2 regions of the Kitasatospora sp. NPDC001095 genome follow, and region 2 is predicted to be linked to the other one. Evidence: riboswitches for the same ligand, from Rfam matches in the RefSeq annotation. Region 2 holds a riboswitch; the other holds the start of a gene.

Region 1 (10,330 bases), on a different contig from region 2:
CCCGACCCGCCGATCGCGGCCGCGACGGCGGCGCCCCGCCCCAGGTCGCGCAGCTTCTGCCCGAGGTCGAAGCCCAGCACCCGCAGCGCGAAGCCCTCGCGCACCAGCAGGTAGCCGACCAGCACCACCGGCATCAGCCCGCGCCCGATGTAGTACAGCTGCCACACCAGGTCCAGCCAGGGCCGTCCGGGTGCGCGCGAACCGTTCAGGGTGGCGACCTGCTGGCCGAGCTTGAGCGGTTCGGTGAGCGAACCGGTGAAGCTGATCAGCGCGCCGATCCCGCTGGCCCCGAGCGAGAGGCCGAGGACGATCAGCAGTTCCACGCCGAGCAGCCGACGGGTGGGCTTCGCGGTCTCCGGCGCGGTCGGGACGGTGGTCACGGGGGCTCCAGCGGACGGGGCGGTCGCTCCGGCCGTCGGCCGACCGCCGGAGCGATCATCCTGACACAGCCGCGCGGCCGCCCCGGAGGGGAGGTCTCAGCCCACCGGCCAGGTGTGCACCGGCTCGCCGCCGCGCATGAGTTCGGCGTAGCGCCTGGTCATCGCCGCGAGCGCGGCCGGCCGGTCCATCCCGTACTGCTCGCGCAGCCGGTGGAAGGTCGCGGTCTGCCAGGACGCTCCGTTGGTGCGGCGCAGGCAGCGCTGCTCGATGATGCCCAGGTAGCGGTCCCGGTCGGCGGGCTCCACGCCCCACTCGTCGAGGCCCTGGTAGGCCATCGGCAGCAGCTCGTTCAGCACCAGGTCGACCGCGGACACGGTCTGCAGCCCGCCGCCGCGCCCGGCCCGCCCCGAGCGCGGCCACTGGAACACCGCGTCGATGCCGTACCGGGCGCCCTGCTGGAAGTTCTCGTCCGCCCGCTCGAACGGCAGCCGGGTCCAGATCGGCCGGGGCTGCGCGGCCAGCACCCGCACCAGTCCGTAGTAGAAGGCGGCGTTGGCCAGCGTGTCGGCCACCGTCGGCCCGGCCGGCAGCGCCCGGTTCTCCACCCGCAGGTGCGCCACCCCGCCCGCGACGTCGTACACCGGGCGGTTCCACCGGTAGATGGTGCCGTTGTGCAGCCGCATCTCGGCGAGCCTGGGCGCACCGCCGGAGGCCAGCACCTTCAGCGGGTCCTCGTCGTCGCAGATCGGCAGCAGCGCGGGGAAGTACCGCAGGTTCTCCTCGAACAGGTCGTACGCGGAGTCCACCCAGCGCTCGCCGAACCAGGTGATCGGGCGCACCCCCTGGGCCTTGAGCTCCGCCGTCCGGGTGTCGCAGGCCTGCTGGAAGAGCACCGGACGGGTCTCCCGCCACAGCTCCCGCCCGAACAGGAACGGCGAGTTGGCGCCGAGCGCGAGCTGCGGCCCGCAGATCGCCTGGGCGGCGTTCCAGACCGAGGAGAACCGTTCCGGGGTCACCTGGAGGTGCAGCTGGAGCGAGGTGGCGGCGGCCTCGGCCACCATGGTGATCGACTCCAGCTGGAGGTGCTCGACCCCCTCGATGTCCAGCGCGATGTCCTCCCCGCGGGCGGCCAGGATCTGGTCGCTGAGCAGGCTGTACCGCTGGTTGTGGCTCATCGCGTCCAGCCCGGTGTGGGCGTGCTCCAGGGTCGGCAGGATGCCCACCATGACGATCCTGGCGCCCGCCTCGGCGGCCCGCCGGTCGGCGTAGCGCAGCCCGGTGTCGATCTCCTCGCGCAGCTCCTCGAAGACGTGCCCGCAGAGCCGGTGGGGCGTGATGTTGACCTCGATGTTGAACCGGCCCAGTTCGGTCTGGAAGTCGCTGGAGCCGATCGCGCTCAGCACCTGCGCGTTGTTCATGGCCGGCAGGCCCTGCTCGTCGGCCAGGTTGAGCTCGATCTCCAGGCCCATCACCGCCCGCGGACGGTCGAAGCGGTCCTCCCGGATCATCCGTCCGAGTGTTTCGAGACACGTGTGGAGCTTGCGCCGGTACTGCTGCCGGTCCGCCAGTTCCGCCCGAGTAGCCACGACCTTCTCGCCCACGGTCCCCTCCTCCAGAGCCACCCCGTCGAGCACCCGGTCGACCGACCGTGCAAGCATCATGCCCACCTCGAAGATCGATACCCGAACACGTGTACTGGCTTGCATTGCAAGGCATCTGACGGAAAATCAGACGAACTGTGGACTTGCCCGGCACCACAGCCTGTGATAAACAGATCACCCTGCGCACCTGTTCGAATTGGCACAGCGCTCCGGCCGGTCCGCCCCGCCCAGAAGCCCTCGTCGACGGCGGCGACCGTGCCGGCTCCGCGATCCTGCACAACCGGACACGGCCGGGCCCCGTCACCGAAGACGCGTCGCCTCGCCACGCCGGTATGACGCACTCGCACGCCGATCTCGCTTGGAGAGGCGGACCCGCCATGACTCTGCAAACCCCCCAGCCCCCGCCGAGCGCGCTGCGCGCGGTCCTGGGCGCGCTCGACTCGGAGACCGCGCTGCGCCAGCCCGCCGCCGCAGCACTGCGCCATCCGACCGGCCCACTGCTCCCCGCCCACCCGCTCGCGGTGCACGTCCTGAACGGCCCGCGCCCGGAACTCCCGGCCGCCCGCCGCACCGGCTGGCGCTTCCTGATCAAGGACGGGCCCGAGGTGGCCGCCGCCGCCGAGGTGGTGCAGAGCGCCGAGGGCCACAGCTTCTCCCACTTCACCGCGGGCCCCTACCTCGACTCGACGGTCCGGGCACTGCGCGAGGCCTGGCAGCTCGCCCAGAACTCCCGGACCCGCCGGCAGCCCCGGCTGCTGACCTTCCCCGGCCAGTACGCCACGGCGCTCTGGCTGCACAGCCCCGACGGCGACCCGGCCGCCGATCTGCTGATCCCCCTCGCCCCGGCCCCGCTCGGCGTCACCGCGCACCGCGCCCGCCCGGCCGCCGAACTGCTGCCACTGCTCGCCCGCACCCCGCTCGCCAGGCCGCTGCTGCTCGGCTCCTCCTGACCCGGCCGGTGCCCCACGGGCCGCCGGGCCCACCCGCCCCGGCGGCCCCCACCCGTGCCCGCGCCCGTGCGCCCGCGGGCCCTCACCCGAACGGCGACCACCCGTCCGGACCATCCGGCATGGCCCCATCGGGTCATGCCCCGGCTGACCCACCGGTGTGCTCTTTCCCGTCGGCCCCACCTGAACGGGTGATCTCTACCCGGGAGTTGTGGCGCATGTCACGAAATCCCTGCGCGCGGGTCCCAGGATGCCGACACTGGGAACCAGCGTGGAAGGACCCCCTGTCCTACCCACTTGAGCGCCGGTCCACACTTGGCCGGCGTGCGGACAGGATCCGACCACCGCAGCGGTCCCGGACGGCACCACCTCCGGCGACCGCATCACGGGGAGGATCGCAGAGCGAAGCGAGGGTACGCGTATGTGCCAGCACCGTCCTGAGTGCCCGTCGGCCGAGTCCGAGGACCGCGAGGCGGCCGTCTCGGTGGCCCGCCACCCGGAGCAGGGCTGGAGCCTGCTCTGCAACGGCGTCGTCCTGTTCGAGGACACCGGAGAACTGCTGCCCGACGGCCGGGTGATCGCCCCGCGCCGTCCCGTCGCCCACGCGGCCTGACCGAACGGTCCGGCCGGTCCGGCCGGACGGCGGGGGCAGCCGCCGACTCGGCCGGCGAAACGGGCAGGGCCCCGGCGGAAGACTCCGCCGGGACCCTGCCGTCCGATCGGGCCTGCGGGCCCGGTCCGGTCAGACGCCGTACTCGTCCAGCGGCGGGCAGGAGCAGACCAGGTTGCGGTCGCCGTACGCGCCGTCGATCCGGCTGACCGGCGGCCAGTACTTGTCCGCCGGGTTCACGCCCGCCGGGAAGACGGCCTCCTGCCGCGAGTAGCCGTGCGCCCAGTCGCCGGCCAGCGTGGCGGCGGTGTGCGGGGCGTTGCGCAGCGGGTTGTCGTCGGCCGCCCACTCGCCCGAGCCGACCTTGTCGATCTCGGCGCGGATGGTGATCATCGCGTCGCAGAACCGGTCGATCTCGTGCAGGTCCTCGGACTCGGTCGGCTCGATCATCAGCGTGCCGGCCACCGGGAAGGACATCGTCGGCGCGTGGAAGCCGTAGTCGATCAGGCGCTTGGCGATGTCGTCCACCGTCACGCCCGTCTCCTTGGTCAGCGGACGCAGGTCGATGATGCACTCGTGCGCGACCAGCCCGCCCGGGCCGGTGTAGAGCACCGGGAAGTGCGGCGCCAGACGCTTGGCGATGTAGTTGGCGTTCAGCACCGCGACCTGGGTCGCGTGCTTGAGGCCCTCGCCGCCCATAAGCCGGACGTACGCCCAGGAGATCGGCAGGATGGCCGCCGAGCCCCACGGCGCGGCCGAGACCGGGCCGACGCCGGTGGCCGGGCCGGCCTCCGCCTGCAGCGGGTGGTTCGGCAGGTACGGCGCCAGGTGGGCGCGCACCGCGACCGGGCCGACGCCCGGGCCGCCGCCGCCGTGCGGGATGCAGAAGGTCTTGTGCAGGTTCAGGTGCGAGACGTCCGCGCCGAACTTGCCCGGCTTGGCCAGGCCGACCAGGGCGTTCAGGTTGGCGCCGTCCACGTAGACCTGGCCGCCGGCCTCGTGCACCAGGGCGCAGATGTCGGTGATCTGGGTCTCGTACACGCCGTGGGTGGACGGGTAGGTGACCATCAGCACGGCGAGGTTGTCGCGGTGCTGCTCGATCTTGGCCTTCAGGTCCTCGACGTCCACGTCGCCGTCGGCCAGGGTCTTCACCACGACCACGCGCATGCCGGCCATCACCGCGGAGGCCGCGTTGGTGCCGTGCGCCGAGGACGGGATCAGGCAGACGTCGCGCTGGGTGTCGCCGTTGGCGTGGTGGTAGGCGCGCACGGCCAGCAGACCGGCGAACTCGCCCTGGGAACCCGCGTTCGGCTGGATCGACACGGCGTCGTAGCCGGTCACCTCGACCAGCTGCTGCTCCAGCTGGCGGATCAGGGTCAGGAAGCCCTGGGCCTGGTCGATCGGCGCGAAGGGGTGCAGCTGGCCGAACTCCGGCCAGGTCACCGCCTCCATCTCGGTGGTCGCGTTGAGCTTCATGGTGCAGGAGCCCAGCGGGATCATGCCGCGGTCCAGCGCGTAGTCCCGGTCCGACAGGCGGCGCAGGTAGCGCAGCATGGCGGTCTCCGAGCGGTGGCTGTGGAAGACCGGGTGGGTCAGGTACTCGTCCTCGCGCAGCAGCGCGGCGGGCAGCGTCTCGGCGCCCTCGGCGACCTCGCCGGCGGGAACGCCGAACGCGGCCCAGACGCCGGCCAGGTGCTCGCGGGTGGTGGTCTCGTCGGTGGAGACGGAGATCCGGTCCTCGCCGTCCTGGTACACGTTGATGCCGTTGGCGCGGGCGGCGGCGGCGATCTCGGCGGCGCGGCCCGGGACGACGGCGGTGACGGTGTCGAAGAACTCGCCGTGCAGCAGCTCGACGCCGCCGGCCCGCAGGCCCTCGGCGAGGGCGGCGGCGTAGCGGTGGGTGCGGCGGGCGATGTCGGCCAGGCCGTCCGGGCCGTGGTAGACGGCGTACATCGAGGCCATCACGGCGAGCAGCACCTGGGCGGTGCAGATGTTGCTGGTGGCCTTCTCGCGGCGGATGTGCTGCTCGCGGGTCTGCAGCGCCAGGCGGTAGGCGCGGTTGCCGTCGGCGTCGACGGAGACGCCGACCAGGCGGCCGGGCAGCGAGCGGGCGTACTCGGTACGCACCGACAGGTAGCCGGCGTGCGGGCCGCCGAAGCCCATCGGCACGCCGAAGCGCTGCGTGGTGCCGCAGGCGATGTCGGCGCCCAGCGAGCCCGGGGACTTGAGCAGGGTCAGCGCCAGCAGGTCGGCGGCGACGGCGACGATCGCGCCCAGGCCGTGCGCCTGCTCGATCACCGGGGCGAGGTCGCGGACCACACCGGTGGCACCCGGGTACTGGAGCAGCACGCCGAAGACGCCGCGCTCGGCGATCTCGGCGGGGATGCCCTCGGACAGGTCGGCGACGACGACCTCGACACCGGTCGGCACGGCGCGGGTGTTGATCACCGCGAGGGTCTGCGGCAGGGTCTCGGCGTCGACCAGGAAGACACCGCCCTTGACCTTGGTGACGCGGCGGGCGAGCGCCATCGCCTCGGCGGCCGCGGTGCCCTCGTCCAGCAGCGAGGCGCCGGAGGTCGACAGGCCGGTCAGGTCGGAGACCAGGGTCTGGAAGTTGAGCAGCGCCTCCAGGCGGCCCTGCGAGATCTCCGGCTGGTACGGGGTGTAGGCGGTGTACCAGGCCGGGTTCTCCATGACGTTGCGCAGGATCACCGGCGGGGTGAAGGTGCCGTAGTAGCCCAGGCCGATCATCGGCTGGAGCACCTGGTTGCGGCCGGCCAGCTCGCGCAGCTCGGCGAGGACCTGGGCCTCGGTCCGGCCCGCGGGCAGGTCCAGGGCGGTGATGGAACGGATCGCCTCGGGCACCGCGGTGGCGGCGAGCTCGTCCAGCGAGCCGTAGCCGACGGACGCCAGCATCTTCTCCTGCGCGGCGGCGTCGGGGCCGATGTGGCGGTTCTCGAAGGGACTGGCCAGCTCAAGCTCGGTGAGGGTCGAGGCGCCGGTGGGGCGTCCCGCGTTCGGCTGGGCGTTCATGGTGGTCGAGGCCTCCTGGTCACGGACCGGCGGGGGTACGCACGCCGGCCGGCCTCGCCGCTGCGGGCGGCGGACAAGCCTGGGCGGGCGGACCCGACAGGCCTCCCCCTCTGTCATCGGGACCTGAGAGCTTCACCCGCACGGGGCGCTGTGGGCGCTCCGCCGGCTTGCACCGTCGGTGAGGGTGGTGATCGCCGGCTTCCGTGCCGACGCTCCTGCCCTGCTTTCCAGAGTGACCTACCCCACACGGTACGGATGCCTGAGAGATTCCGGGGAGGAGTTGCTCCTTCGGCGCCCCGACCAGCGGTTTTCGTTGTCGGAGACTCTCCCGAGCGGGCTCTGCGGTCGCCGCCCAGGGTACCAGCGGGAGGCCGCCCGATCACGGGTGCGTCGGGTCACTCGAGGTCTACGCGCGTCCCCCGGACGGTCGATCGCGCGCCCCCGTCCGGCGCACCCCGCTCGCGCCCGTCCGATTCATGGCATTTGGTGTGAAGTGGCGGACGTGACAGGTGCTCCGGCCGCCCTGCTGCGGGAGTTCCGCAGGCCCACCGCGCGGGAGGAAAGAAGTGCAGACCGACATCGACCCCCGGGACCTCATCGGTCACAAGGCCGTCGACCGCAACGGAGACAAGATCGGCACGGTCGACGAGGTCTACCTGGACGACGCCACCGGCCGGCCCGAGTGGGCCGCGGTCCGGACCGGCATCTTCGGCCGGGACGCCTTCGTCCCGCTGACCACCAGCGAGTTCGCGGGCGACGAACTGCGGGTGCCGTACGACAAGTCGCTGGTGAAGGAGTCACCGGACTTCGGCGTCGGCCAGCACCTGTCCCCCGCCCAGGAGCTGCAGCTCTACCGCTACTACGGGCTCGACACCCCGATGGACAGCCGTCCGAACGGCGAGAACGGGAACCGGACCAAGCAGCCCGACCTCGACTTCGGCACCACGGCGGCCACTGCCGCCGCCACGACGACCGCCGCGGCCCCCGCCAAGCCGCTCACCTTCCACAGCTCCGAGCGCTCCCCCGGGCACGCCCCGGCGAGGACCCCCGCTGCCGCCGCCGCGCCCGTCACCCCCGCCAGCACCAGGACCGCCCCGGAGGCCGACACCCGGATCCCCGGCACCCCCGCGGCCACCACCCCGCCGGCGGCGGCGCCCGCCCCCACCGCGCCCCCCACGGAACCGAAGCAGTCGCAGCCCGCCCCCGCCCCCGCCCCCACGCCCGCCCCGGCGGCGGCCACCAGGACCACCACCGCGCATTCGGGCACCCCCACGGCCGCCCCGAGCAGCCCGGTCGAGATCACCTGCCGCGAGGAGCGGCTGGACGTCACCACCGAGTGGCGCGTCCTCGGCACCGCGAAGCTGCGCAAGTACGTGACGACCGAACAGGTCGAGCGCCGCGTTCCGGTGGTCCGCGAGCGCGTCCGGGTCGAGCGGACGCCGATCAGCGAGGCCGAGCGCGCCACGCTCACCGACAAGGAGATCGCCGAGACCGTCGAGGAGGTCACTCTCCGTGAGGAACGCGCGGTGGCCCGCAAGTACCTCGCGCCCGTCGAGCGGATCCGCCTGGTCGTCGAGCGGTACACGACCGAGGAGGTGATCCGGGAGGAACTCCGCCGCGAGCACGTCGAGGTCCACGACACCACGACCCCCCACACCCCGCCGTCCACCCTCACTCCCGACGCGCCCCGCCCGGCCCCAGCACGCCCACTCGCCTGACCGCCCCCACCAGCCCGACCGGCCCCCACCAGCAAGGGCCCCGGACACCGTCCGGGGCCCTTGTCGCGCACCCGACCCTTCGACTTTGCCAAAGCTTAACCGCTCGATATTTGACACTCTGAAGTATCTCCTTGCACGATTACTTCAGTTCATTCACTATGTACGGGAGGAAGCAACCGTGAGTGAGGCACCACAGCCCACCACCGCGGCCGAGAAGCAGAGCAGCGCCCGGGTCCTGCCGGCCCTCATCCTGGCGATGCTGTCGTTCAGCGTGGTGCAGACCGCGGTCGTCCCGATCCTGCCCTCGCTGGCCAAGGAACTGAACGTCTCCGCCTCCAGCATCACCTGGCTGATGACCGCCAACCTGCTCTCCGCAGCCGTGCTGACTCCCCTCCTGGGCCGTTTCGGCGACCTCCGGGGCCGCAAGCCGATGCTGCTGATCTCGCTGGCCGGCCTGGTCGCCGGTTCGGCGCTGGCGGTCAGCACCCACTCCTTCACCTGGCTGGTCGTCGCCCGTGTCCTCCAGGGCGCCGGCGGCGGTGTCCTGCCGCTGGCGATCAGCATCGTCCGTGACGAGCTGCCCAAGCAGAAGGTGACCGGCGGCGTCGCCGCCATCAGCGCCTCGATGGGCGTCGGCTCCGGCCTCGGCCTGGTCGCCACCGGTCTCCTGCTGGAGCACTGGGACTACAAGTCGATCTTCTGGATGGGCCTGGTCTTCGGCCTGATCGCCGTCGCCCTGGTCGCCTTCCGCGTGCCGACCGACCCGGTCACCGACAAGGAGGGCGGCGCCGACCCGCTGGGCGCCCTCACCCTGGCCGGCTGGCTCTCCGCGCTGCTGGTCGCGGTCAGCCAGGGCAACCACTGGGGCTGGACCTCCAACAAGACGCTCGGCCTCTTCGCCGTCGCCGCCGTGGTCGCCCTGGTCTGGGGGATCATCGAGACCAAGGTCGCGCACCCCCTGGTGGACATGAAGATGATGGCCCGTCCGGCCGTCGCCTTCACCAACGTGGCCGGCCTGCTCATCGGCTTCGGCATGTACGGCTCCTTCATGGTCATCAGCAACTTCGCCCAGACCCCGGAGAAGTTGACCCACTACGGCTTCACCGCCACCGTGCTGCACGCCGGCATCATGCTGCTGCCGTCCGCGATCGGCTCGATGGTCGCCGCCCCGGTCGGCGCCCTGCTGATCGCCCGGCGCGGCCCGCGCCTGCCGCTGGTCCTCGGTGGCGTCCTCGGCGCCGTCGCGATGGCCTACCTCGCCGTGCGCCACGGCCGCGAGGGCGACATCTACACCGCCTCGGCGATCTTCGGTCTCGGCGTCGGCCTCGCCTTCGCCGCGATGCCGGCCTACATCAACGGCGCCGTCCCGGCCGAGCAGAGCGGCATCGCCAACGGCATGAACTCCGTGCTGCGCACGGTCGGCGGCGCGATCGGCACCGCCGTCATGGCCGCCATCCTGACCGGCGACACCATGAAGCTGCCGCCGCAGATCCCGCTCTCCCTGCCCACCCTGGACGCCTACAAGCACGCGTTCTGGACCGCGGCCGTCGTCTGCATCGTCGCCGGCGTCGTCCCCTTCCTGATCCGCGGCGCCAAGTCGGCCGCCACCCCGACCGCCCTCGGCGGCTCGGCCCAGCAGGACTCCAGCCCCGCGCTGGTCAAGACCGACGCCTGACGAGGCGTCCGGCCCCCGCGCCCAGGGACAGGGCGCGGGGCCCCGGTCCCCGTACGTCGCGAGGGCATCACGAACGTACGGGGTCCGGCACGGTGATCGGCCCCACCCGGTACTCCCCCACCGGGTGGGGCCGCTTCGCGTTCCGGGCCCGCTCCGCGGGCCCGCCTCCCCATCCGCTCAGCCGCCCCCGTCCGACGCGCCGTCCCCGCCCTCGTCCCCGCCCTCCTCCCGGCGCAGCGGCAGCGGCCGGGAGGGTTCGAGCGCCGGGTCGTCCACCGCGAAGGTCCGCACCCGCCCCGGCCCGCTCCACGGCGTCTCGAACCGCACGGTGACCCGCCCGACGCCACTGCCCTGCACCCAGCCCG
Region 2 (10,330 bases):
GCTTCGGCGGTGCGGCTGCGGACGTGCGGAAGTGCTGTGGAGGAGCGGTCTTGACGGCAGCGCGTGGTGCACGGGCACTGCCACCACGCGGGATGGGCGTCGCGTGGGCGGGGCTGTCGGCGTGCGCGCTCACCTTTGTGGGGTTCCAGCACGCGCGGTGCGTTGCGCAGAACTCTCTGCCATCCGAACTGACTTGCGCCAGCCCTGCCAACCGACAGATGCCCAACTGTGATCTGCGCACATGCACTTCCCCGATCTTCGGCATATACCTCTTCACATAGCTGTTACTGCCATGTCAAGATGATCTGAGCACACATCCGGAAATTCGTCCGGAAAGCATCGAAGCCGACTTGATGGACAATCAAGTCGGCTTCGCGGAACGGGTTTTGGGATCAGTGCCCGGGGTAGCCGGGCCACGGCCGCTGCGGCTGCTGCTGCCAGCCCTGGGCCGGCGGCTGGGTGCCGTACGCGTAACCCGGCATCGACTGCCCGGGGTACGGCGGCGGGGGCACCGGCGGGTACGGGCCGGTCGGCGGGCGCCCCGCCTCCCGGTCGAAGAACGGCCGCGCGTTGGCGCGCATCCACAGCGCCACCGGGTCGTACTCGTCCGACATCGCCACCGTGGACACCGCGAGCCCCTCGGGGGCCACCGCGATCGCGCGCTGCATCAGCGCCCGCACCGCCTCCACGGCCGGCGGCGAACTCTCGTACAGGTCAAGGCCGATGGCCAGGTACGGCTCCCCCACCGCGGGCTGCACCCAGGCCCGGCGCAGCGCCCGCACCGGACGCACCTCGACGGCCTGCCGCTCCAGCAGTGCGAAGAACGGCTGGGCGTTCAGCTGCGGCTCGCTCAGCTTCAACGGTCCCGCCGGCAGCCGGTCCAGGCCCGCGGCGATCCGCCGGAGGTCCGCCCAGGGCACCCCGACGCCGCCGCCGGGCGCGTGCGGGTTGAGCCACAGGCCCCAGCGGGTGCGGTACAGCGAGGCCGCGATCTCCCGGCCCGAGACCACCTCGTGGGCCCGCGCCCAGCCGGAGGCGGTCAGCTGCTCGGACGAGGTGACGGCCGGCGCGTAGCCGTGGCCGCTGATCTCCATGTTCCCGTACTGGGCGTCCGGGCTGCCCGGCGTGCCGTGCCACAGCAGCATCCAGACCTGGCCGTCCGCCAGCGCGTGCAGCAGCCGCTCGTACGCGTCGTAGCGCTCCGGCGCGACATCGCGCAGGGCGCGCTCCAACGCGCCGGGATCAGCTCCCGGGCGCCCGGCCGGTGCCTGGCCCCAGGGCCCCGGCACACCGCCCGCTCCCGTTCCCGCACTCATGCGCCCACCTCGCCGCGCCTCTTTCCCTCAACCCGCCGACCCGTCGGCCGTCTGCACGCACCCTATGGCGCGGCACCGGCCACCGCCACGGCGACGTGCCTTTGATACGGACCCCGCTCAGACCCGCGCGTAGAACGGCTGCACCCGGGTGAGCAGCCACTCGACCACCGGGTCGTCGGCGAGGTCGAGCAGTACGAGGTGGACGCCGCCGGGCAGCGGCGCGGTTCCCAGGGCTCGCCCGAGTGCCTCGTTCACCGCGGCCGGATCGGCCGGTGCCGCCGGGTTCAGCTGGACGCCCACGAACATCACGGTCGGCTCGCCCTCGATGCTGGCCAGCGCCCTGCGGGCGGTCAGCACCCCGGGCAGCGCCGACAGTTCGCTCCGGCAGGCGGCCAGGAAGTGCTCCGGGTCCTCGCCCGGCACCGGCTCGCGCAGCGCCACCCGCCCGCCGGTCGGCTCCGACGCGTCGCCGGCGCCCTCCCAGCGGTCCGCGCGCGGACCGCGGCGCAGCTCGGCGACCCCCTGCGGCGGCACCGGGATGCCCACCGCCGCCTCCGGGTTCACCGCGATGCCCAGGCCCAGCGGCAGCCCGCGGGCGAACTCCCACACCGGTGCGATCGCGAAGGCCATCCCCGGCGCCTGCTGGAGGAACACCTCCTGCGAGGAGAACACCGGCACGTACGGGTCGCCGCCCAGCTCGATGGTCGGCAGGTCCAGCGACTGCCCCTGCGGGTCGGCCCCGGCCGGCAGCGGCACCCACACCTGGCTGCGCGCCAGCACCTCGATCACCCGCGGCGTCGCGCCCGGGTCCCCCAGGGCCGCGGTCAGCACCTGCTCCAGCTCGTTGGCCGGCCAGGAGCCGCCCGCCGGCGCCTCCTCCGGTCCGCCCCACCCCTGCTGCTGCTCCACCGGGTACCCCATGCGCCGCCGATTCCGCCCTCTGCCGGTCGGCCGCCCACTGCTGCGCCGACGCGCAGCAGTCTAGGGCCCCGGGGCCTTCCTCTTTAGGGCTCGTGTTCGGGTGCCGTCCGGGGCCCGGCCCGGCCTCGCGTCCGGGTGCCGTCCGGGGCCCGTGTCCGGATACCGCGCGGTGTGACCGGGTCCCCCCTCCCCTCGTCGCCCGGGACGTGCCATGATGTGCCCGTCCGACGGCATGCGCCGCGGGCCCCTACAACTCCACACCGGCCGCTCGAACCCGCGCGGGAGAGCCCGGAGTGCCGCTCAGGCACAGCCGGCGCCGAAGGAGCAAGTCCTCCCCGGAATCTCTCAGGCACCCCTACCGCACGGGTTAGGCACATCTGGAAAGCGGCGCACGGCCCTGTCGTACGCCCACCCACGGTGCAAGCCGCCATGCTGTCCCCCAAGCTGGAAACGGCTGCGGGCGGCGGGGCGGTGAAGCTCTCAGGTTCGACGACAGATGGGGAGACCCACGCCGCCGCATGCCCGCGCGCAGGGTCGGCCCCCGAGCGGGTCCGATCCGGTGCGTGCACCCCTGAGTGCCCCGACCGAGGAGTTCCTGGCCATGTCGTCCCTCCGCCTGACCGCGCTCGACGCGCTGCACCGCGCCCTCGGCGCGACCATGACCGACTTCGCCGGCTGGGACATGCCGCTGCGCTATGGCAGCGAGCGCGAGGAGCACCTCGCCGTCCGCACCAAGGCCGGCCTGTTCGACCTCTCGCACATGGGCGAGATCACCGTCACCGGCCCGCAGGCCGGCGAGATGCTGGACCACGCGCTGGTCGGCTTCGTCTCCGCGCTCGGCGTGCTGCGCGCCCGCTACACCATGATCTGCGCCGAGGACGGCGGCATCCTGGACGACCTGATCGTCTACCGCCTGCGCGAGGACGCCTTCCTGGTCGTCGCCAACGCCTCGAACGCCCAGCTGGTCCTCGACGAGCTGATCGCCCGCGCCAAGGGCTTCGACGCCGTCGTCACCGACGACCGCGACACCTACGCTCTGATCGCCGTCCAGGGCCCGGAGGCCACCGGCATCCTGGCGAAGACCACCGACGCCGACCTGCCCGGCCTGAAGTACTACGCGATCCTCCCGGCCCAGGTGGCCGGCCGCGACGTGCTGCTCGCCCGCACCGGCTACACCGGCGAGGACGGCTTCGAGATCTTCTGCCACCCGGTCGACGCCGAGCCCGTCTGGCAGGCGCTGACCGCCGCCGGCGAGGGCCACGGCCTGATCCCGTGCGGCCTGTCCTGCCGCGACACGCTGCGCCTGGAGGCCGGCATGCCGCTGTACGGGCACGAGCTGTCCACCGACCTGACCCCGTTCGACGCCGGCCTGGGCCGGGTCGTCCGCTTCGACAAGACCACCAACGAGGGCGCCTTCATCGGCCGCAAGGCGCTGGAGCAGGCCGCCGCCGCGGCCGAGACCAACCCGCCGAAGAAGCTGGTCGGCCTGGTCTCCGAGGGCAAGCGGGTGCCGCGCGCCGAGTACACCGTGGTCTCCACCGAGGGCGAGCCGATCGGCCGGATCACCTCCGGCGCGCCGTCCCCGACGCTCGGCCGGCCGATCGCGATGGCCTACGTCGACGCCGCCCACGCGGAGCCCGGCACCACCGTCGCGGTGGACGTCCGCGGCAAGCACGAGCCCGTCCAGGTCGTGGCGCTGCCGTTCTACAAGCGCGCCCGCTGAGCCTTCGTCCCGCCCCCGTTTTTCCCATACACGCACGTCGCAGCCGTCCGCGCGGCGGCCCGCTTCGTCGTGCCCGCTTCCCATCCTGGAGAATGACGCCATGAGCAACCCCCAGCACCTGCAGTACACCAAGGAGCACGAGTGGCTGACGGCCGCCGAGGACGGTGTCTCCACGGTCGGCATCACCGAGCACGCCGCCACCGCGCTCGGTGACATCGTCTACGTGCAGCTGCCCGCGGTCGGCGACACCGTGACCGCCGGTGAGACCTGCGGCGAGCTGGAGTCCACCAAGTCGGTCAGCGACCTGTTCTCCCCGGCGACCGGCGAGGTCACCGAGATCAACCAGGACGTCATCGACGACCCGGCCTCCGTGAACGCGGACCCGTTCGGGAGCGCCTGGCTGTTCAAGGTGCGCGTCGAGGCCACCGACACGCTGCTCAGCGCGGACGAGTACACCGCCTTCATCGGCGGCTGACCAGCCCGTGACCGGGCGGGCCGCTCGCCGGCCCGCCCCCACCGTCCCTCCGCTCTCCTCCACCGGGAAGACCACACCATGACGGTTCTCAACCAGTCCCTGCACGCCCTCGACCCGGAGATCGCCGCCGCGGTCGACGCCGAGCTGCACCGCCAGCAGACCACCCTGGAGATGATCGCCTCCGAGAACTTCGCCCCGGTGGCGGTCATGGAGGCGCAGGGTTCGGTCCTCACCAACAAGTACGCGGAGGGCTACCCCGGCCGCCGCTACTACGGCGGCTGCGAGCACGTCGACGTGGTCGAGCAGATCGCGATCGACCGCATCAAGGCCCTGTTCGGCGCCGAGCACGCCAACGTCCAGCCGCACTCGGGCGCGCAGGCCAACGCCGCCGCGATGTTCGCGCTGATCCAGCCGGGCGACACCATCCTGGGCCTGAGCCTGGCCCACGGTGGCCACCTGACCCACGGCATGAAGATCAACTTCTCCGGCAAGCTCTACAACGTGGCCGCGTACCACGTGGACGAGAAGACCGGCCAGGTCGACATGGCCGAGGTCGAGCGCCTCGCCAAGGAGCACCAGCCGAAGCTGATCATCGCCGGCTGGTCGGCCTACCCGCGCCAGCTCGACTTCGCCGCGTTCCGCCGGATCGCCGACGAGGTCGGCGCGCTGCTCATGGTGGACATGGCGCACTTCGCCGGCCTGGTGGCCGCCGGGCTGCACCCGAACCCGGTGCCGTACGCGGACGTGGTCACCACCACCACCCACAAGACCCTGGGCGGCCCGCGCGGCGGCGTCATCCTGTCCAAGGCCGAGCTCGCCAAGAAGATCAACTCCGCGGTCTTCCCCGGCCAGCAGGGCGGCCCGCTGGAGCACGTGATCGCCGGCAAGGCGGTCGCCTTCAAGATCGCGGCCTCGGAGGAGTTCAAGGAGCGCCAGCAGCGCACCCTGGACGGCGCCCGCATCCTCGCCGAGCGCCTGCTCCAGGCCGACGTGGCCGAGGCCGGCGCCAGCGTGCTGTCCGGCGGCACCGACGTCCACCTGGTCCTGGTCGACCTGCGCAACAGCCAGCTCGACGGCCAGCAGGCCGAGGACCGGCTGCACGAGGTCGGCATCACCGTCAACCGCAACGCGATCCCGAACGACCCGCGCCCGCCGATGGTCACCTCGGGCCTGCGCATCGGCACCCCGGCCCTGGCCACCCGCGGCTTCCAGGCCGAGGACTTCCGCGAGGTCGCCGACATCATCGCCGAGGCGCTCAAGCCCGCCTTCGACGAGACCGTCGCCGCCGCCCTCAAGGCCCGGGTCACCGCCCTGGCCGACAAGTACCCGCTGTACCCCAACCTGGCCAACCAGGAGTAGTCCTTCCGGGGCCCGGTCGGGCTCAGGATCAGGTGACCGGCCTCACCCCGCCGGCGCACCTGGGGACCCCGGGGCACCGCGCACACTGGACAGTGCGTGCGGTGCCCCGTCCCGTGTCAGCCCTCCCCTGCCTGCAAGTCCTTCCACGAGACCAGACAAGGACGTCCCCCGTGGCCATCAGCGTCTTCGACCTCTTCTCCATCGGCATCGGCCCGTCGAGCTCCCACACCGTGGGCCCGATGCGCGCCGCCCGGATGTTCGCCCGCCGACTGCGCTCCGAAGGCCTGCTGGACGGGGTCACCGGCGTGCGCGCCGAACTGTACGGCTCGCTCGGCGCCACCGGCCACGGCCACGGCACCCCGAAGGCCGTCCTGCTGGGCCTGGAGAACGCCTCGCCCCGCACCGTCGACGTCGACCAGGCCGACAAGGACGTCGAGCGGATCATCGCCGAGAAGCGGATCAGCCTGCTCGGCGAGCACACCATCGACTTCGACCCGGACACCCAGCTGGTCCTGCACCGCCGCCGCTCGCTGCCGTACCACGCCAACGGCATGACCCTGTGGGCGTACGCGGCGGACGGCTCGACCCTGCTGGAGAAGACCTACTACTCGGTCGGCGGCGGCTTCGTGGTGGACGAGGACGCCATCGGCGCGGACCGGGTCAAGCCCGACGACACCGCGCTGCGCTACCCCTTCCGCACCGGTGAGGAGCTGCTGCGCCTCACCCGGGAGACCGGCCTGTCCATCTCCGGCCTGATGCTGGAGAACGAGAAGGCCTGGCGCAGCGAGGAGGAGATCCGCACCGGGCTGCTGGAGATCTGGTCCGTGATGCAGGAGTGCGTGCGGGCCGGCATGACCCGCGAGGGCATCCTGCCGGGCGGCCTGAAGGTCCGCCGCCGGGCGGCCGCCGCGGCGCGGACGCTGCGCGCCGAGGGCATCGGGCCGGCCAACGCGATGGAGTGGGTGACCCTCTACGCGATGGCGGTCAACGAGGAGAACGCCTCCGGCCGCCGGGTGGTCACCGCGCCGACCAACGGTGCCGCCGGGATCATCCCGGCCGTCCTGCACTACTACCTGAACTTCATCCCGGGCGCCGACGAGGACGGCATCGTCCGCTTCCTCCTCGCGGCCGGCGCCATCGGCATGCTCTTCAAGGAGAACGCCTCCATCTCCGGCGCCGAGGTCGGCTGCCAGGGCGAGGTCGGCTCCGCCTGCTCGATGGCCGCGGGCGGCCTCGCCGAGGTCCTCGGCGGCACCCCCGAGCAGGTCGAGAACGCCGCCGAGATCGGCATCGAGCACAACCTCGGCCTCACCTGCGACCCGGTCGGCGGCCTGGTCCAGATCCCCTGCATCGAGCGCAACGGCATGGCCTCGGTCAAGGCCGTCACCGCGGCCCGGATGGCGCTGCGCGGCGACGGGCGGCACCACGTCTCGCTGGACAAGGCGATCAAGACGATGAAGGAGACCGGCGCCGACATGAAGATCAAGTACAAGGAGACCTCGCGCGGCGGCCTCGCCGTGAACGTCATCGAGTGCTGATCGCGGCGCCTGACGGCCCCCGGGCGGAGTTCCCCTCCATCCGGGGGCCTTCGCGCTTCCCCGGCCTTTCCCCGGCTCGGGACTCCCCCGGCTCAGGACTCCCCCGGCTCAGGCCGTGAACGGGCGGGCCCGGCGGGCGTCCCGCAACGCCTGGGCCCACCAGGTGAGTTGGTCGAGCATGGTCTTGGCGGCCGCGTCGGCGGCCGGGTCGACCGCCCTGCCGTCGGCGTCGAAGCACTGCGCGGCGCCGTGGAAGCTGACCGTGTTGCGGATCGTCGCCGCGTTCAACTCGGCCATCACCACGCGGAGTTGCTCGACCGCACGAAGGCCGCCGGACAGGCCGCCGTACGAGACGAAGCCGACCGGCTTGCCGTGCCACTGCCGGTTGTGCCAGTCGATGGCGTTCTTCAGCGGGGCCGGGAAGCTGTGGTTGTACTCGGGCGTGACGATCACGAACGCGTCGGCCGCCTCCAGCCGGGGCGACACGGCGGCCAGCAACTCGGCGTCGCCCGGCGCCGGTTCACCACCGAAGGACGGGAAGGTGACGGGCAGCGGGGTCTCCACCAGGTCGATCAGGTCGGCGGTCAGGTCGCCGCGCGCTTCGAGGTGGCCGAGCAGCCAGTCGGCGACCACCGGACCGAAACGGCCCTCGCGGGTGCTGCCGACGAGGACGGCGACCTTCAGGTTCTGCTCCGTGGACATGGGGATCCCCCTCCGGGATGGGCACTGGGCCCGGCGTATCCGTCGGATACAACGTACACATCGATGTGTACGCCGTCCACTGTGGATACGCCGTACACCGGAAGTGCTACGGTGAGAACGAACCCGGCCGGAAGGAGCCCGCCCCATGCCCGCCCAGCAGGCCCCCAGTGGTGACAGCGACAGAACCCAGGTCCCGCTCTGGGAACGCCTGGCCCGCCCGGCCCCCGCGCCGCGCACCACCCTGACCCCGCACCGGATCGCCGAGACCGCGGTCGCCATCGCCGACGCCGAGGGCCTGGACGCCGTCACCATGCGCCGGCTGGCCGCCGAACTCGGCGTCGCCCCGATGGCCGCCTACCGGTACGTCTCCGGCAAGGACGAACTCATCGAGCTGATGGTCGACTTCGCCTACGGCCGGCTCCCCCTGGACGCCCCCGCCGAGGACTGGCGGGACACCATGCGCACCCTGGCCGTCCACCTGCGGGCCATGCACCTGGCCCACCCCTGGACCGTCAGGGCGGCCACCCCGTTCTCCCTCAGCCCCAACCAACTGGCCGTCCCCGAGCACGCGTTCGCCGCCCTCGCCGAGCACGGCCTGGACGCCGACACCACCATGGCGGTGTTCCGCACCGTCACCGGCTACGTCCACGGCTCGGTCACCACCGAAATCACCCTCGCGACCCTGCGCCGCGAACGCGGCTGGTCCGACGGCGACCAGACCCGGGCCGGCCTGGCCCCCCGGATGAGCTGGCTGATGAACACCGGCCGCTACCCCCGCTACCAGCGCTACCTCCACGAGGCCACCCGCAAGGACGACCCCGACTGGCAGTTCGAGACCGGCCTCGACTGCGTCCTCGACGGCATCGCCGCCCACTTCGGCCTCTGACCGGCCCGGGCGGCGGCCCGCACGGCGGCCCACGCGGCGGCACGGGGGCCGGCTATCCGGCCGGTCGCTCGCCCGCGATGATCAGGCGGTAGCCGTAGTCCACGCTCTCCCGGTCGAGCAGGTCGGCGTACCGCCGGTGCCACTCCCCCGAGACGAGGTCGGCCCGCAGCCGCTCGACCGCCGGCTCCACCACCTCCGGCGGCAGCGTCGCGAAGGTCGAACTGGCCTGCCGGACGGCCCGGTCGAGGTAGAGCTCGGGCCGCCGCCAGTAGGCGGCCTGGTAGCCGTCGGTGAAGTCGTGCGGGATGGGGAACGGCAGCACGGTGTGGGCGCCCAGGGCCTCCACCACCTCGGCGAGCGGGGTGAAGCGGCCGTCCTCCAGCTCCCGGATCTCCGGCAGGTAGTCCTCCAGCAGCCACAGTTGCGGCCGGTGCGCCGGATCCCAGGTGAACACCACCTGCCGCCGCGCGACCCGCCGCAGCTCGGCGAGCCCCTGCCGCAGGTCCGGCCAGTGGTGGACGGTCAGCACGGCCATCGCGGCGTCGAACGCCCCGTCCGTGATGGGGAGTTGCGAGGCCGATGCCTTGATCTTCCGCCGCCCGGGGTGCTGGTCGAGCATGACCTGCGACGGATCGACGGCCGTGACCTCGGCGCCCTCCGGCTCGTACGACCCCGCCCCCGCACCGACGTTGACCACCGTGCGCGCCCCCCGCAGCGCGGACCCGATCAACGCGTGCAGCCGTGGATCCGGCCGCCGGATCCGCCGGTACCCGACGCCGATGCGGTCATACGCCGCCGGTCCGCTCTGCTCTTCCAGGTGTCCCATCCGGCCAGCCCAGCAGACAGCGCCGCTGCCGACAACCGGTTCGCCCCGACGCGCGGGAAGTCGGCCGGCCGACTTCCCGCGCGAGCCCGGCGGTTAGCGGCGGGCGGGGAGGGCGAGGAAGGCCAGGCCGCCGGCCAGGACGGCGAGGCCGCACCAGGAGGCGGCGGGGAGGCGCTCGCCGAGGGCGGCCACGCCGAGGACGGCGGCGACGGCCGGTTCGGCGAGGGTCAGGGTGGTGGCGGTCTGGGCGGTGGTGTGGCGCAGGCCGCGGCCGAACAGCCAGTACGCGAGGAAGGTGGTGACCACCGCGAGGTGCAGCACCACGCCCGCTCCGCGCGCCGAGGCGAGCCACGCCAGGTCACCGGTGAGCAGCACCGGCAGGACGATCAGCGCCCCGCCGGCGAACATCGCGCCCATCACCCCGCCCGAGGGGTGCCCGGCGTTGATCAGCCGTCCGCCGATCAGCGAGTAGACGGCGTACGAGAGCCCCGAGAGCGCCGCCAGCAGCACGCCCAGTGGGTCCACCGCCGTGCCGCCTCCGGCGAGTTCGGGGCCCAGCACGAGCACGGCGCAGCCGAGTACGG

What was found. A riboswitch is a leader RNA that binds a small molecule or an ion and turns the genes downstream of it on or off. The one in region 2 is predicted to bind glycine.
Region 1: linked by a shared signal. The riboswitch ahead of gcvP (aminomethyl-transferring glycine dehydrogenase) and the one ahead of gcvT (glycine cleavage system aminomethyltransferase GcvT) in region 2 are both predicted to bind glycine.

Annotation. Positions count from the first base shown of each region.
Region 1 covers NZ_JBSFKQ010000048.1:39,380-49,709, forward strand. The annotation lists gene ACWDBB_RS29245 (CPBP family intramembrane glutamic endopeptidase) at 1-380, opposite strand, end outside; gene ACWDBB_RS29250 (glutamate--cysteine ligase) at 477-1,982, opposite strand; gene ACWDBB_RS29255 (hypothetical protein) at 2,360-2,932, shown strand; gene ACWDBB_RS29260 (DUF5999 family protein) at 3,351-3,542, shown strand; gene gcvP (aminomethyl-transferring glycine dehydrogenase) at 3,672-6,572, opposite strand; glycine riboswitch at 6,676-6,808, opposite strand; glycine riboswitch at 6,810-6,913, opposite strand; gene ACWDBB_RS29270 (PRC and DUF2382 domain-containing protein) at 7,139-8,290, shown strand; gene ACWDBB_RS29275 (MFS transporter) at 8,469-9,965, shown strand; gene ACWDBB_RS29280 (DNA polymerase IV) at 10,143-10,330, opposite strand, start outside.
Region 2 covers NZ_JBSFKQ010000035.1:56,224-66,553, reverse strand. The annotation lists gene ACWDBB_RS25150 (enhanced serine sensitivity protein SseB C-terminal domain-containing protein) at 393-1,316, opposite strand; gene ACWDBB_RS25145 (enhanced serine sensitivity protein SseB C-terminal domain-containing protein) at 1,434-2,237, opposite strand; glycine riboswitch at 2,507-2,608, shown strand; gene gcvT (glycine cleavage system aminomethyltransferase GcvT) at 2,839-3,960, shown strand; gene gcvH (glycine cleavage system protein GcvH) at 4,061-4,435, shown strand; gene glyA (serine hydroxymethyltransferase) at 4,514-5,794, shown strand; gene ACWDBB_RS25125 (L-serine ammonia-lyase) at 5,965-7,332, shown strand; gene ACWDBB_RS25120 (NADPH-dependent FMN reductase) at 7,441-8,034, opposite strand; gene ACWDBB_RS25115 (TetR/AcrR family transcriptional regulator) at 8,180-8,920, shown strand; gene ACWDBB_RS25110 (class I SAM-dependent methyltransferase) at 8,973-9,746, opposite strand; gene ACWDBB_RS25105 (DMT family transporter) at 9,840-10,330, opposite strand, start outside.